DNA from 3 places in the Methylobacterium sp. WL1 genome. Region 2 is predicted to be linked to each of the others. Evidence: predicted binding sites of a transcription regulator. Region 2 holds the regulator's gene; each other region holds the start of a gene.
The links. Region 2 encodes LexA, which represses DNA repair genes until DNA is damaged. Its sites were predicted from a motif close to TGTTCNNNNTGTGTTCNG; they were not measured.
Positions count from the first base shown of each region.

Region 1: the regulator LexA is predicted to act here: its motif matches at 1,730-1,747, upstream of uvrA (excinuclease ABC subunit UvrA).
Region 3: the regulator LexA is predicted to act here: its motif matches at 2,244-2,261, upstream of FVA80_RS09795 (nucleoid-associated protein).

Region 1 covers NZ_CP042823.1:1,536,228-1,541,149, forward strand. Annotated here, with positions in the region: gene uvrA (excinuclease ABC subunit UvrA) at 1-1,584, opposite strand, end outside; gene FVA80_RS07690 (cupin domain-containing protein) at 1,903-2,325, opposite strand; gene FVA80_RS07695 (zinc-binding alcohol dehydrogenase family protein) at 2,336-3,355, opposite strand; gene FVA80_RS07700 (helix-turn-helix domain-containing protein) at 3,478-3,894, shown strand; partial or broken gene FVA80_RS32135 (nitrate- and nitrite sensing domain-containing protein) at 3,992-4,922, shown strand, end outside.
Region 2 covers NZ_CP042823.1:943,956-948,877, reverse strand. Annotated here, with positions in the region: gene FVA80_RS04955 (hypothetical protein) at 15-467, opposite strand; gene FVA80_RS04950 (biliverdin-producing heme oxygenase) at 718-1,317, opposite strand; gene lexA (transcriptional repressor LexA) at 1,638-2,357, shown strand; gene FVA80_RS04940 (ComEC/Rec2 family competence protein) at 2,351-4,624, opposite strand; gene gltX (glutamate--tRNA ligase) at 4,794-4,922, shown strand, end outside.
Region 3 covers NZ_CP042823.1:1,978,137-1,983,058, reverse strand. Annotated here, with positions in the region: gene FVA80_RS09805 (hypothetical protein) at 1-358, shown strand, start outside; gene FVA80_RS09800 (hypothetical protein) at 376-1,080, shown strand; gene FVA80_RS09795 (nucleoid-associated protein) at 2,448-3,458, shown strand; gene FVA80_RS31885 (hypothetical protein) at 3,711-4,829, shown strand.

The sequences.
Region 1 (4,922 bases), 590 kb from region 2:
CAGCGCCGTCACGTCGCCGATATCGGCCATGGCGACCTTCACGGCGAGCGCCTCGGGCTTCAGCCGCTTGCCGCCGCAGGACGCGCAGGGCGTCTCGCTCATGAACCGGCCGATCTCCTCCCGCACCGCGTCGGAATCGCTCTCCTTGTAGCGGCGCTCCAGGTTCGGGATCACGCCCTCGAACGGCTTGTTGACCGCATACTTGCGCAGGCCGTCGTCGTAGGCGAAGCGGATCGCCTGCTTGCCGGAGCCGTACAGCACGACGGCGCGGGCCGCCTCCGGCAGGCTCTGCCAGGCCACGCTCGTCTTGAACCCGTAATGCTCCGCCAGCGCGTCCAGCGTCTGGCCGTAATAGGGCGAGGTCGATTTCGCCCAGGGGCCGACCGCGCCGCGCTTCAGGCTGAGCGCAGGGTCCGAGATCACCAGTTCGGGGTCGATCCGCATCTCGTGCCCGATGCCGCCGCAGGTCGGGCAGGCGCCGAACGGGTTGTTGAACGAGAACAGCCGCGGCTCGATCTCCGCGATGGTGAAGCCCGAGACCGGGCAGGCGAAGCGCGACGAGAACGTGATCGTCCGGGGCTCCTCGCCCTCCGGCGCGTCGGCGAACACGATCTCGCTGATGCCGTCGGCGAGCTCCAGCGCGGTCTCGAACGAATCGGCCAGCCGCGCGGCGATATCGGGCCGCACCACGATCCGGTCGACGACCACGTCGATGTCGTGCTTGAACTTCTTGTCGAGCTTGGGCGCATCGTCGATCGCGTAATATTCGCCATCGACCCGCAGCCGCTGAAACCCTTTCTTTTGGTACTCGGCGATTTCCTTGCGGTACTCGCCCTTCCGGCCGCGGACCACCGGGGCGAGCAGGTACAGCCGGCTCTTCTCCGGCAGCTCCAGCACCCGGTCGACCATCTGCTGGACGGTCTGGCTCTCGATCGGCAGGCCGGTGGCCGGGGAGTAGGGGATGCCGACCCGCGCCCAGAGCAGGCGCATGTAGTCGTAGATCTCGGTCACCGTCCCGACGGTGGACCGGGGGTTCTTGGAGGTGGTCTTCTGCTCGATGGAGATCGCCGGCGACAGCCCGTCGATCTGGTCGACATCGGGCTTGGACATCATCTCCAGGAACTGGCGGGCATAGGCCGAGAGCGATTCGACGTAGCGGCGCTGCCCCTCGGCGTAGATCGTGTCGAAGGCGAGCGACGACTTGCCCGAGCCCGACAGCCCGGTGAACACCACGAGCTTGTCCCGGGGGATCGTCAGGTCGACGTTCTTGAGGTTGTGCTCCCGGGCGCCCCGGACCGTGATCACCCGCCGGTCGGCGGCGCTCGGCGGCGCGGCGTCGAACAGGGCCTCCAGCTTGGCGTCGACGGCGGCCTCCGCGGCCGCGCTCCGGCTGCTGCCCGGGCGGACGGGGGCGGGGGCCTCGGCCTTCTTCGTACGCGCGGGCTTGTTCGTCCGCTCAGGCTCGGCCGGAACCGCCTCGGCCGGCGCTTTGGCGGACGACGCCTTCACGGGAGACGGTTTGGGGGCGGCTTTGCTGGCGCCGACGCGGGGTCCGACTCGGGTTCCGGCTTGGGCTTTGGCCATGAGGGCGGCGGTCTTTCGAGGCGTCGACGCGGTCGGGGCTGGCTTTGCGCGCGGGTCAGCCGCCGCACCCGCTCATGTCGAGCCCGGAGCGGTCGACGGCAAGGTGAGGCCGGCGGGACGCAGGCCCGACATGCAACGCCATTGCTAGAACGAAACGCGTACGCCGGCAACCGCTCGCCGGAAGCCTGTCGTTTCGCGGCCGAAAAGACGGGATTTCCAAAGGGCCTGCGGCCCTTTGGCGGGGCGTCGGGGCAGGCCCCGACAGCAGGGCGCTGCCCTGCACCCGCAAAAGGTCCGGGACCTTTTGGATCCGGGACTTCACGCGTCGGCGTTGCGCGCCATGAAGGTGGCGGGGGTGCCGTCCTCGGGGTTCACGAAGATGATGTCGGTGGGGGCCCGCCGCGGGGTGTCGATCGACAGGAACGTCACCGGCTCGCCCGGGGCGATCTCCGGCATCGCGTGCACCGTGCCCGTCTCGAAGAACAAGAGCTGGCCGGGGCCGAACGGTGTGAGGTTCGCGGGGTCACCCAGCCAGACGGTGCCGCGTCCCGACAGGCAGTACAGGTACTCGTCGCAGGTGGCGTGATAGTGCGGCGGGGTCGGGCGGTAGACCCGGAACACCCGGGCGCTCGCCGCCGCCCGGTCGGTCAGGTAGGTGTCGACCAGGAGCGTCCGCGCGCTGTCGGGCAGCGCCGCCGCGAGCGCCGCCACGTCGAAGATTCCGGTGCCCGTCCCGGTCATGGCGCCTGCCTCACGACGCAAAGCCTTCGAGCACGATCTTGCCCTTGGCGCGCCCGCTCTCGATCAGCGCGTGCGCCCGCCGCAGGTTCCGGGCGTCGATCCGCCCGTAATGCTCGCCCAGGGTCGTGCGCAGGCGCCCCGCATCCACCAGCCGGGCGACCTCGTCGAGGAGCGCGCCCTGGGCGGCGATATCGGAGGTGCCGAACATCGAGCGGGTGAACATGAACTCCCAGTGCAGCGACAGGCTCTTGCGCTTGAGCAGCGCCACGTCGAGCTGCGCGGGATCGTCGATCAGAGCGAACCGGCCCTGCGGGGCGATCAGCGTCGCGATCTCGGCGAGATGCGCGTCGGTGTTGGTGGTCGAGAACACGAGGCCCGGCGCGCCGAGGCCCAGGGCCGCCACCTCGGCGGAGAGCGGCTTGGCATGATCGACCACGTGGTGGGCGCCGAGATCCCGGCACCAGGCCGCCGTCTCCGGCCGGGACGCGGTGGCGATCACGGTGAGGTCGGTAAGTTCGCGGGCGAGCTGGATCGCCACCGAGCCGACGCCGCCCGCCCCGCCGACGATCAGGATCGCCGGGGCGGCGCCCGGCACCGGTTTCTTGGCGTCGAGCCGGTCGAACAGGGCCTCCCAGGCGGTGATCGCGGTGAGCGGCAGGGCGGCGGCCTGCGCCCAGTCGAGGCCGGCGGGCTTGTGCCCGACGATGCGCGCGTCGACGCAATGGAATTCGGCGTTGGTCCCCGGCCGGGTGAGGTCGCCCGCGTAGAACACCGCGTCTCCGATTGAGAAGCCCTCGGCCTCGGCACCCGTGGCGAGAACGGTGCCGGCGGCGTCCCAGCCCAGGACCTTGACCCCGCCGGCCTCGGGCTCGGCCCGCACCCGGACCTTGGTGTCGACCGGGTTCACCGAGACCGCCTCGACCTTCACCAGCAGGTCGCGGGGGCCGGGATCGGGCCGGGGCAGGTCGCAATCGACCAGGGCCTCGGCCTCGGTGATCGGCAGGGATTTCCTGTACCCGACGGCGCGCATCGCAATCTCCTCCGACTGACCCGCACGGAGATGCCGTCCGCCTTCACGGCGCGCAAGTACGCACATAAAACGCCGATAGTGCCGAGAATGATACCGCCCGACGATCGCCTTGGGATCCCGCCATGCCCCGCACCCGACACCATAGCGGCAACTGCAGCCCCGGCTGCGCCGTCGAGGCCACCCTCCGGCTCATCGACGGCAAGTGGAAGGGCGTGATCCTCTACCACCTGCTAGAGGGGACCCTGCGCTTCAACGAGATCCGCCGGCGGCTGGCGAGCGTGACGCAGCGCATGCTCACGAACCAGCTGCGCGAGATGGAGGCGGACGGCCTGATCGCCCGGAAGGTCTACGCCGAGGTGCCCCCGAAGGTGGAGTACAGTCTGACCGAGCGGGGGCGGACCCTGGAGCCGGTCATCCACGCGCTCAAGGTCTGGGGCGACCTGCATGCCGATTTGCATGAGGCCGATTTGCATGATCCCGAACGGCATGAGGCCGAACGGCTTGCCGAGGCGGCACCGACCGTCGGGACTGCCGCCTGATTGTGCATTGCAGGCCGGGCCAAACCCCTCCACCCTAACGGTGTTTTTATAACCGTCCCGGATGATTCCGGCGAACGTTGCAGGATTCCGGGTTCCGATGGCCGTCCTCCCCTCACTCCGCGCGCGCATCCTCGCGGTGGCGCTCGCGCCCTGCCTCGCCTTCGCGGGGGCTGCCGGGTGGGCGGTGTCCGACCAATGGGCGCGGCGGGCCGAGATGGACCGGGTCGAGACCCTCGTCGGCCTCGCCTCGCGGATCAGCGCCTTCGTCCACGAGGCCCAGCGCGAGCGCGGCGCCTCCAGCCTGTTCCTGGGCGCCAGGGGGGCGCAGTTCGGGCCGGAACTCGCGGCCCAGCGCAGCCGCACCGACGCGGCTTTGGCCGGGCTCCCCGACGCGATGGCGGCCGCGACCGGCTTCGGCCCCGCCTTCGCGGCACGCGCCGAGGGCTTCGCGCAGGGGCTCACCGGGCTCGCGGCCCAGCGCCGGGCGGTCGATGCCCTGGGCCTCACCGCGCCGCAGGCGACGGGCTCCTACACCGGCCTGATCGGCGAGGGGCTGGGCGTGGTCCGGGCGATGGGCGGCGTGATCGACGAGGCCGGCATCGCGGCCCGGGCCAACGCCTACGCGGCGTTCCTGGCGCTGAAGGAGGCCGCCGGCCAGGAGCGGGCCGCCGCCTCGGCGGTGTTCGCCTCCGGCAGCCTGGACCTCCCCGCCGCGCGCCGGCTCACCACGCTCTCGGCCGATCAGGCGACCTACGGCGCCCTGTTCCGGGCCGGGGCCGTCGAGGGTCAGGCCGCGCTGCTGGACGCCGCGGAGGCGACCGAGCCGGCGCGGGAGGTGGCACGCCTGCGCAGCGCCGCGCAGGAGACGATGCCGGGCACGACCCTCGCCTTCCGCGACGCGCCGGCCTGGTTCCGGCTCGCCACCCAGCGCATCGACGCCCTCAAAGGCGTCGAGGACCGGCTGACCGCCGACCTGGTGGCCGCCGCCGGCGCGGTGCGGGCCCGGGCCGACCGGATGCTGACGGTCT
Region 2 (4,922 bases):
GCGGGCGGCTCAGATCATTGTTGGATGAAGCCCGGATTGCGGCCCGGCAGGCGCGGCACCACCGTGCCCCGCTTCTCGATCGGCGCGTCGCAGGCGTAGGTGAATTCGCTCTTCTGCGGATCGAACACCGTCTCGCCGGTGATCCGGCAATCCTCCCGCACGGTCTCGTCGAGATAGGCGCGGGCGGCGGTGCGGAAGCGCTTCACCCGGGTCGCGGCCGGATCGGGATCGATCCGCACCTCGCTGAGATTGCAGCCGGTGTACTCGCGCAGGGCGTTCGAGACGACGAGCATCCGGCGCACCTGCCGGTTGTCGTAGACCTCGTAGGGCTCCTTGCAGCCGATGGTGACCACCTGCGGGGTGAGCGCCACGTAGTTGCGCGAGATATACGAGAACCCGGTGGTGCAGCCGGCCAGCGTCAAGCCGACGGCCCCGGCACCGATGGGCAGAAGAGCCGCGCGTCGCATCCTCGTCATCCCAAGCCCAATTCCAGCCCAGTCTCGAAGCCGCCGGGACGATCCGCCTGCCCCGCCGACCGGGTCAAGCACCTCGGCGCATTGAAACGGCGCCGCTTGCCCAGTCAATTCGTTTGTCGCCCGAGATGCCGTTCCAGGCGTCCGCGACCGGTCATCGCCCGACTCGGCGGTGGACGGCGCGCGTGACAGGCTTTGTTGCTGCGCCAGGGCGGCGGAACGATCCGACCGGGTGGCGGCGCCGTCAGTCCTCGAAGACGTCCCCGACCAGCCGGCGCACGAACTGGAACGCCTCCGTCGCCCCCGCGGCGACGCGTTGCTCCCCGGTCTCCCGGAGTTCGACCCGGTCGAGGGCGGCCGTGAAAAGCCGCCAATGCAACCCGCGTCCTTCGGGATGTCCGGCAAGATGGCGCGCACCGTGGGTTTCCGACAGGCCGAGCGCCCGGGCCTCCTTGAGCAGGATGGCCGCCCCGAGATTCGAGCCCTCGGCGACGTAGAGCCAGCCCAATCCCTGCGCCGGTTCGATCGTCCCGAAATGTTCCTCGGACGCGCCGTCAGGGACGGGCGCTCCGACATCGCGCAGATCCTGCTGGATCAGGGGCAGTCGGCGCCTGCCGTCGAGATCGGGCAGGACATGGGCGAACGCGCCATCGCGATAGACTCGATCGACGACCGCATGGAACCTGTACTGGATCTGGAGGAACAGCGCGTAGCGCTCCAGGCTCGCGAACGGCTTTGCCGCCATGATGCGCCGATCAAGCTGATCATGGGCGGCCGCGGTCGCCACTCTCAGGCGCTTCACGCGGCTGCAGGTCTCGGCGATGTCGGATGATGCGGCGTCCATGCGATCTATGTCTGTCGTCCGGGCAAGGTGCCGTGGGCAGACGTGAGCGGCCCGCCGCGCCACTCTGACCGTCCCAGCCTATGGACCATTCCGGCGATTCAGGTCACCGAGGCTGGCCCGGGATCGTGCCGATCCGGCCAGACCGGTTCTGCCATGGCGGCGCGACCGCGTCACGGCACACAACGGCCGCATCCGCACATCGCCGATCGATCAAGCTCAGCCGATCACGCTTGCGGAACACTTGCGGAACGTTTAACGTGTTCGTGATTTGTTTCCGCGACCGCATCGATGCGGTCCTCCAAGCCGCGAGTCCCCCGTCGATGCTCACGCGCAAGCAGCTGGACCTCCTGCGTTTCATCCAGAGCCGCATGCAGGAATGTGGCGTCCCGCCCTCGTTCGACGAGATGAAGGACGCCCTCGATCTGAAGTCCAAATCGGGCATCCACCGGCTGATCACGGCCCTCGAGGAGCGCGGCTTCCTGCGCCGCCTGCCGAACCGGGCGCGCGCCATCGAGGTGATCCGCATCCCCGAGAGCCTGTCCCAGGCGGCTGCTCCACCTGCGGAGCCCCGCCGCTTCACCCCGAGCGTGGTCGAGGGCGGGAAGTCCAAGCTGCCGGCGCAGCCGGCGACCGCCCGGATGATCGACGACGGCGGCCGCGCCATCTCGATCCCCGTGATGGGCCGGATCGCGGCCGGTACGCCGGTCTCGGCGATCCAGAACCAGAGCCACGCCATCACCATGTCGCCGGACTTCCTAGCCGGCGGCGAGCATTACGCCCTCGAGGTCCGCGGCGACTCGATGGTCGATGCCGGCATCCTGGACGGTGACCTCGTGGTGATCCGCAAGCAGGATACGGCCAATACCGGCGACATCATCGTGGCGCTGATCGACGACGAGGAGGCGACGCTCAAGCGCCTCCGCCGCCGGGGCTCCTCGATCGCCCTGGAGGCCGCCAACCCGGCCTACGAGACCCGCGTGCTCGGGCCCGACCGGGTCCAGATCCAGGGGCGGCTCGTCAGCCTCGTCCGCCGCTACTGAAGGGGTTCGGCCGGCGCGTCGCCGGGCGCGGCCTCGGAACCGGCGACGTCGGCCTCGGCCGGGATCGGCTCGGAGGGTGTTACCACTTTCGGTTGTGGGACAGGCGATGGCCGCGAAGCCGGTGATGCCCGCCAAGGCATGGTACGGCCCGTGTCGCGGGTATAGCGTGCCGTGAAGCCATCCCGGTCGGCCCGGAGCGCGACGGCGCCTCGTTCGGCGAGCACCCGGCGGTCGATCACCAGAGGCCCCGTGCAGATGGGCGGCGCCGCGAGCCGCGAGATCAGCAGGGCCGCCCGGGCGCAGTCCTCCGTGAAGGCGCGCCGGTCGCGGACCAGGGCGACGGCGCGGCCGTCCGGCAGGCTTGCGGTGCAGCCGAGCCGGTCGCACCGTCCGACAGCCGACGAAGCCTGGATCACCGCCTTCGCCGATCGCCCGTCGCCATCCGCTTTCAGCCACTGCTCCATCACGAAGGCCGAAGGATTGCCGAGGGCCCACAGGACTCCGTCCGGTCCACGCACGGCCGCACCACCGCCCTGCCGGTCGACGTACAAGTCAAATCGCTCCGGAACGACGGCGAGGCCGAGCCCGAGCAGGGCGGGCGGCAGGGCCAGCCAGCGCAGTCGCGATACCGGCAGCGTCGCCAGCAGCAGCCCGGCCGCCAGCAGCATCAGCGCGCCGGTGCCGAAGGCCGGCAGCACCAGGACGGCCCGATTGAAGCCGGCGATCCATTCGGAGATCGCCAGCATGCCGCCCACCGCCTGTCCCATCAGCCACCAGATCGGCCGGTCCAGGGCGAAGGGATAGGCCAGGATCCCGATCACCGCCGCCGGCATCACGACCAGGGAGACCAGCGGCAGGGTCAGGGCGTTGCCGATCAGGCCGAACGGCTGGACCGTCTGGAAATGGTAGGTCGCGAACGGCGCCGTCGCGACCTGTGCCACCAGGGTCGTCGCGAGGGTGCCTGTCACGGCCGAGAGGCCGGTGCCGACGAACCGCTCGATCCGCCCCGCCCCGGGACGCTGGAACAGGCGTCCGTCGATCAGCCGCGCGCAGGCGATCAGCCCGGCCACCGCCCCGAACGACATCTGGAAGCTCGGTCCGAGCAGGCCCTCGGGTTCCCGCGCCAATGCTATCAGGGCGGCCAGCGCGAGGTTGCGCATGGACAGCGCCGGCCGGTCGACCAGGATCGCGCCGAGCATGATCAGCGTCATGATCAGCGAGCGCTCGGCGGCGATGTCCCAGCCCGAGAACGCGCAATAGGCGGTGACGCCCAGCATCGCGAACCCGGCGGCGATCTTCTTGATCGGCCAGACCAGCGCGCAATACGGCACCAGCGCCAAGACGGCCCGCACCAGCCAGAACACCACGCCGGCGGCCAGCACCATGTGGAGGCCCGAGATGGAAACGACGTGATAGATGCCCGCCGCCCGGAGCGCATCGTTGGCGGCCGGTCCGATCAGGCCGCGCTTGCCCGTGACCAGGGCCGCCGCCACGGCCCCCGCTTGCCCGCCCTCGGCCTGCGCGATCCGGCGTGTCAGCGCGTTGCGGGCCTCGTCCAGCAAGGCTGCCAGTCGCAGGCGCAGAGGCGGCGGGGTGGGCGGCTCTCGAACCGTGATCGCCCCGATCAGCGAGCCTACCGCGCCGAGTCCCTGAAAGTAGGCATCCCGGGCGAAATCGTAGCCGCCCGGTCGTGCCGCCTCGGGCGGCGGCAGCAACCTTGCCGTCGCGACGATGAAGTCCCCGGGCCGCAGGGATGGCGCCTTCCGGAACGAGACCCGCACCCGAAGCGGCCTCAAAGCGGGTTCGAGCCCGGCGAAGCTCTCGACCCTGATCACCAGCCGGGCGCCGACCTCGCGCTCGTCCAGCCCCTCGATCATCCCGGTCAGCGGCCCGATTGTGGTGCGGGTGAGGATCGGCGCCGCCACCTGCGAGACCCGCCAGGTCGCCGCCGCGAAGCCCAGGAAGCCGGCTGTCAGCGCCAGGCAAAGGGCGAGTGCCCCCGGCCGCGCACCCAGGAACGGCGCCGGCGCGAGGGCGAGCGCCGCTCCGGCCAAGGGAGCGGCGAGGAACGGCGTCCCGTCGGCACACCCGAAGAAGACCAGGATCCCGGCGCCGAACGCCACCGCCAGCCACGGGAACAGGCGGCGCTGCTCGACCTCCCGGGTGAGCCCATCGGCGAGCCAGCCGCGGAGCGCCGGCATCGATACCGGGCGCGTGCCGGCCAGCGCCACCGCGCCGCCCGCCAGCCTCGCGCCGATCCGCCGCATCCGCCCCGCCCCGTGCCGGACGACCAAGTCCCGGCCGGGGATTCTTAACGCACCCGTCGGCCCGTGCTACAGCGGACGCTTCGTGCTACGGGCGCCACGCCGTGCGACGGGCGCCGCCCTGACGCCCTGCACCGCCCCGTCGCCCTTCGCCCCCGAACATATCGGCCCGATGTCCTCAGCCGTCGTCACGCGCTTCGCCCCCTCGCCCACCGGATACCTCCATATCGGCGGTGCCCGCACGGCGCTGTTCAATTGGCTGTACGCCCGCCACACCGGCGGCAAGATGCTGCTGCGCATC
Region 3 (4,922 bases), 1.0 Mb from region 2:
CGTGCCGGAGGGCGGGCGCACCGTGCTGGTCACCGACCGCACGCCCCTGGCGGAGGCGGAGGTCTACGGCAATTGCCTCACCCACCCGCGCGGGCACCACGAGGTCTGGGAGGCCTGGCGCAAGCTGGGCGCCACGATGCTGCGCCGCCGCGGCCTGCCGGCGGCTATCGCGAGCCACGAGTACGAGGCGTTCCCCCGCGGACGGGTGGTGTACATGCGCAAGCCCGCACTGTTCACGCTCTACGCCGATCGGCACCTGCAGAGCCCGAAGACGATCGCTGAACTGGTGCGATTGTTCGGCCTCGCCGGGGAGCACCACGCGGTGCGCTCGGACGCGCACTACCGCACCCTCACCTGATCCAGAGGTCACACATCATGGGAGGTAGCTCAGACGACATCGAGGCGCTCCTCGTCGACTGCCACGACCTAAGCAACCCGTCGCCGGGGATGCTGCCGGCAATCTTCCGCGACATCGTCGAGCGGCTCAATGCGGAGGGCTACGTCTACGCCGTTGTCGGCCGCATCGCGCTGACGCTGCACGAGCAGGCGCGGTACGTCGGCGTGATCGAGATCGTCGCCGACCTCGGCGCGGACGGGCGCGAGCGTGCCGCGGATCTCGTTCAGGCGACACGGGTGCGGTTCGCGGCGCACATGGACCCGAAGCTGTGCCCGCGGCCCATCGAGGTGACGCTGCGGCCCTGCGCCTGCGCGATCGAGGCGGGTCTGCTGTCGGAGGCAATCACCCGCCTGTGGTTCGGCATCCCAGCGCGGCTCGCGAGCGCGGAGCATCTGCTCTGGCTATGGTGTCGATCGGACGCCATCGATCATCCAGCGGACGCCTCCGCGCTGATCGCGGGGGGCACAGTCGACCTATACCGTGTGCAGGGCCTTCTGCGGGAGACGGACGACCTCGAGGAGGCGGGGCAGAGGCGGCTGCGGTTGGCGATCGGCGACGCTGTCATGTCGACGACGTTCTCGTTCAGCCGGTTCATGAGCGAGCGGCGCGCCAGGCTCGACCCGAACTATGTTCCGGTCTGGCGCCGGCTCCTCGAAGAGCGAGACGAGGCAACGCCGGACTGATCAAGTGCGAGTTCGCCATGCTCTCACATTCTGATGCGTCGGCATCGACCAACGTCCCTGGCAGTGCCGACTGCCGAGACGGGACGGCGCGGTGTCTTCGCAGGCCAATCGCTGCAGCGGGACATGAGGGTGGCGGCTCGCACGTAACTACGACCGACGACCGACGACCGCACGAGGGATCGGTGCCATCGCTGCAGATGTGAGCGGTGGATACGCCTGCGCACCACGCCCCGGACAACGCAATGTTTCTCCGAAACCTGCACCGACCGGATGGGACGACCGCCTGCCGCCCTACTCCCGGCCGGCGCACAGCCGGCGCCAGCCGCAGTCGCGTCCACCCCCACCGACGCACTGACGGGCCAGATTCACTTCGGACGCCAGCCATCCGGCCGGAGCCGAACGAGGGTTGACGGTCGCTCGGCTCCGGGCACCGCGGTTTCTTGATTGAGTGACGGCCCTGCACATCTCTTTCGCAGCAACGCCGTCCAGCTGTACCCTCACCCCCACAACGGCGTTTCCGGGCACTTCGCGACCCCGCCAAGTGTTTGAAACTCGAGAGGTCCGAGCGGTCTGGTTCAGCTGACAAGTGGCCTACGCGGCCACCGGCGAGCTACAGCTCTCGCACCCTGCACGTCCCGCCGCAATTGACCCATTCCGGGCATTGGGAATGTCCGCTCGTGGGCGGCGAGCCCGCGGCTATGAACCTTAGGCGGGGTTGACTGGGGGTGTTGTGCTCCACCGCGGTTTGTTGACCTTTAGGCACCTTACGAGGCGTTTGCTCGAGTGTCCTTTTTAGACCGTTGCCGTTTCTGCTCGTTAGGGACTCTAGCGATCCGCTCGCATTGGGCGAACAGCTTTTGCGCGTAACGCCGCCTGGGATCGGGGTTCTGTCGTACCCGCCCGCACCGCGTCGCGACCATTGGGACGGACAAACGCCGAGAGAAGCTCCGGCGCGCTCCGGCCGCCGCACTAATGCGATAGCGGCAGGACCCGAAGCTCTTCAAGATGGCGGGCCTTCTCGCCAGTCGCATCCTCGACGGTGACCGTCAGTCCCACGCAGTCCGACACTTCGAAACGTGCTGTATGCAAAACCCTAGTTTGCATACAGCGGCGCAGGTTCTCTGCGCTTTGGCGTAGCGAGCACGCCGCAGCCAACCCACGCTTGTTCTTGTTTCGTTCACAATGTAAACCAGCGGGGTCACGCGGGATGCGGGGTCAGCGCTCTGCACGGTCCAACTCACCCCGAAAGGAGCTCGGGACAGGGGGCGGCGATCGTATCGTCTGGGTTGTCAGCGTCCTTGCGCCCAGCCAGTCTCGGCCGCAGTGAACGACACTTGAGGTCGTTGCATTCGCCGCTGGGAGGGCAGGTGACAAACACCATTATCCGCGTCGCGATCCACGACCTAACCAAAACCCAGGGCGCCTTCGTCGTTAAGCACGGAAAAAGCGATCTGAAAGTTACTCAGACGATGCAACGCGTGATCGACGACCTCACCGCTCTCTACGCCAAGCGGACCTCGAAATCTTACGGGAAATTCGCGGTCGATGAAGATCGATTTCCGACCGAGAAGCACCTCCGCGCCTACCTCAACGTCCAGCCCAGCGACTTCACGACGCTGACGCACAAGATGATGGAAACGCTAAAAGCCCAGGCGGGCTACAAGGGCGCTGCCACGGGCGGCCACGTCTTCTTCGCTCACTTCGAGCGCGAAGAACGGCAGTACCTCCTCATCGCGATCGTCAACGAGAAGCTCGGCGCGTCGATGACGAGCGATCTCGATGTTCAGGATGTCCGCCATCTCGACATGGACGGTTTTCGGTTCGCGGGCCGCATCAACATGACCAGCTGGGCCAACGGCGAGGAGCGCTACATCGGCTTCTTGAAGGGCAAGCGGGAGGTCTCCGAGTACTTCAAGGAATTCCTCGGCTGTGACACCACGGTCCAGAACCGCCGCGACACGGCCGAGCTTGTCCAAGCGTTGATGGCATTCGCCACCGATGAAGGCATGGACACCCCGAGAAAAGACGATTTCCTCGCCCGCGCGAAAACCATCTGCGAGCGTTCGGCCAAGGCTCAGGAGGAACTCAGCTTCGAGGCGCTGGCCAACGAACTGAGCCCGCAGGATCCCGAGAGGCTGATGACCGTTCTGGCCGATCCCGATCTGCGCCTTAACGACGGCTTCGTGCCTGATCGCCGCGCCCTCGGACCGCTGATCAAATTCAAGGGCAAGACCCCGACCTGGAGCATCGAGTTCAACCGCGACGCGATCACCCGCGGAAACGTGCGGTTCAACGCTGAGGACAACACCCTCACGTTGACCGGCCTGCCGGAGGATCTCACAGCGCAGCTGCGCGCTGAGTACAGCCAAGATGGCTAGGATCACATTCGACCAGCTGACCCTGCTGTATCGTTATATCGCCTTCGAGCAGAACAGTGATCAGGGAAGGCTGTCGATTGCGACCCCAGAAGTCCTGAGGTCATCCAACTCATCGAAGATGACCAGGATGTCGCTGTTGACGCAGACATCGTGGTACTTGACGATGGCGCGCTTCAAGTCGGTCAGATCGTATCAGTCCGCGTCGGCCCACCCCGGACTGCGCTCGGCTCCCTCGTTCGCGACTTCGACGGGTTGCTCGATACCCCGGAAGCGCGGGTCAAAGAACCGCGCGCCTACTTCGTCATCGACGGCGGTATCACACCGGACATCGATCCCTGTCCCGAGCGCCTAGCGACCTATCGCAAGGTCATCGAGTTCACGAAGCTCGTCGGCGAAGCAGCGGCCTATGTCGATCAATCCAAAAGGGAATTGATCTTCATCAAGGATGGCAAGTTCAGCGTTCCGCTGGCTTATAAGGCCGCCGACTTAGACCGTGTGAGCGTCTCCGACACCGACGCCATTCTCAGCGCGTGCGCCGACGAGATTCACCGAGACCAGAAGCTCGCGATCCTCGCCGAAGCCGTCATCGGGATCTGCGCGTCTCAGCCGGTCGCAGTCCGGTTTCGCCACCTCATCGCAAACCTCGGTTCGGTGAACGAGGAAGTTCGCAACGGCTATCAGCTGTTCGCGTCCAGCTTCTCTTACTCAAAGATCCGCAACGAGATCGAAGCCGCACGCATCGATTATCTCAACAAAATCCATAAAACGATTATCGATATCCAGACGCAGTTGCTCGGTATCCCTGTCGCGACGGTCATCGTCGCCTCGCAGCTGAAAGTCACATCCGTCTGCAGCGTCGAGTTCTGGACCAACTTCGCCGTCGTCGTGGGAGCGTGGATCTTCGTCGCGCTCTTGGCGATCGCCATCGGAAACCAATGGGCGACGCTGGCGTCCATATCCGACGATATCGCGCGCCAAAAAACCAAGTTTCAGCGGGACTTTGCGGCGCTCAGCGATCAGTTCGATACGATTTTCGTCACCCTCGCCGGTCGGATCAAATGGCAGCGAAGGTTTCTGGGGTTTGTTGGCGTGCTCGCAGTCGTCGGGGCAGCGGTGGCCACGTTTGTCGCGTATCGAGTGACCAACGTCCCGTACATGAGCTGTTGGTCGGGTGAGGTCTCGGCGTCGGCACCGATCCCGCCGGCTGTGACGCCTGTGGCACCGGCTCCGACGCCTCCGTCGCCTGTCTCGCCAGCCAACACACCGACGAACGCGTCGCCGTCTAAGCCAAGCCCGCTACCCGATCCGGCTCCGCCAACGCCCGCCAAGCCGAAATTGGCTCCCACCCCACAGGCCCACCCGCAGCCGTAAGTGGTTTGCGCTGTCAGAAGCGCCAGGGGAGGAGAGGACACTCCGTGTCCCCGCAGTTCGGCTGATAGCTCGGTAGAACTGATCGCATAGGAG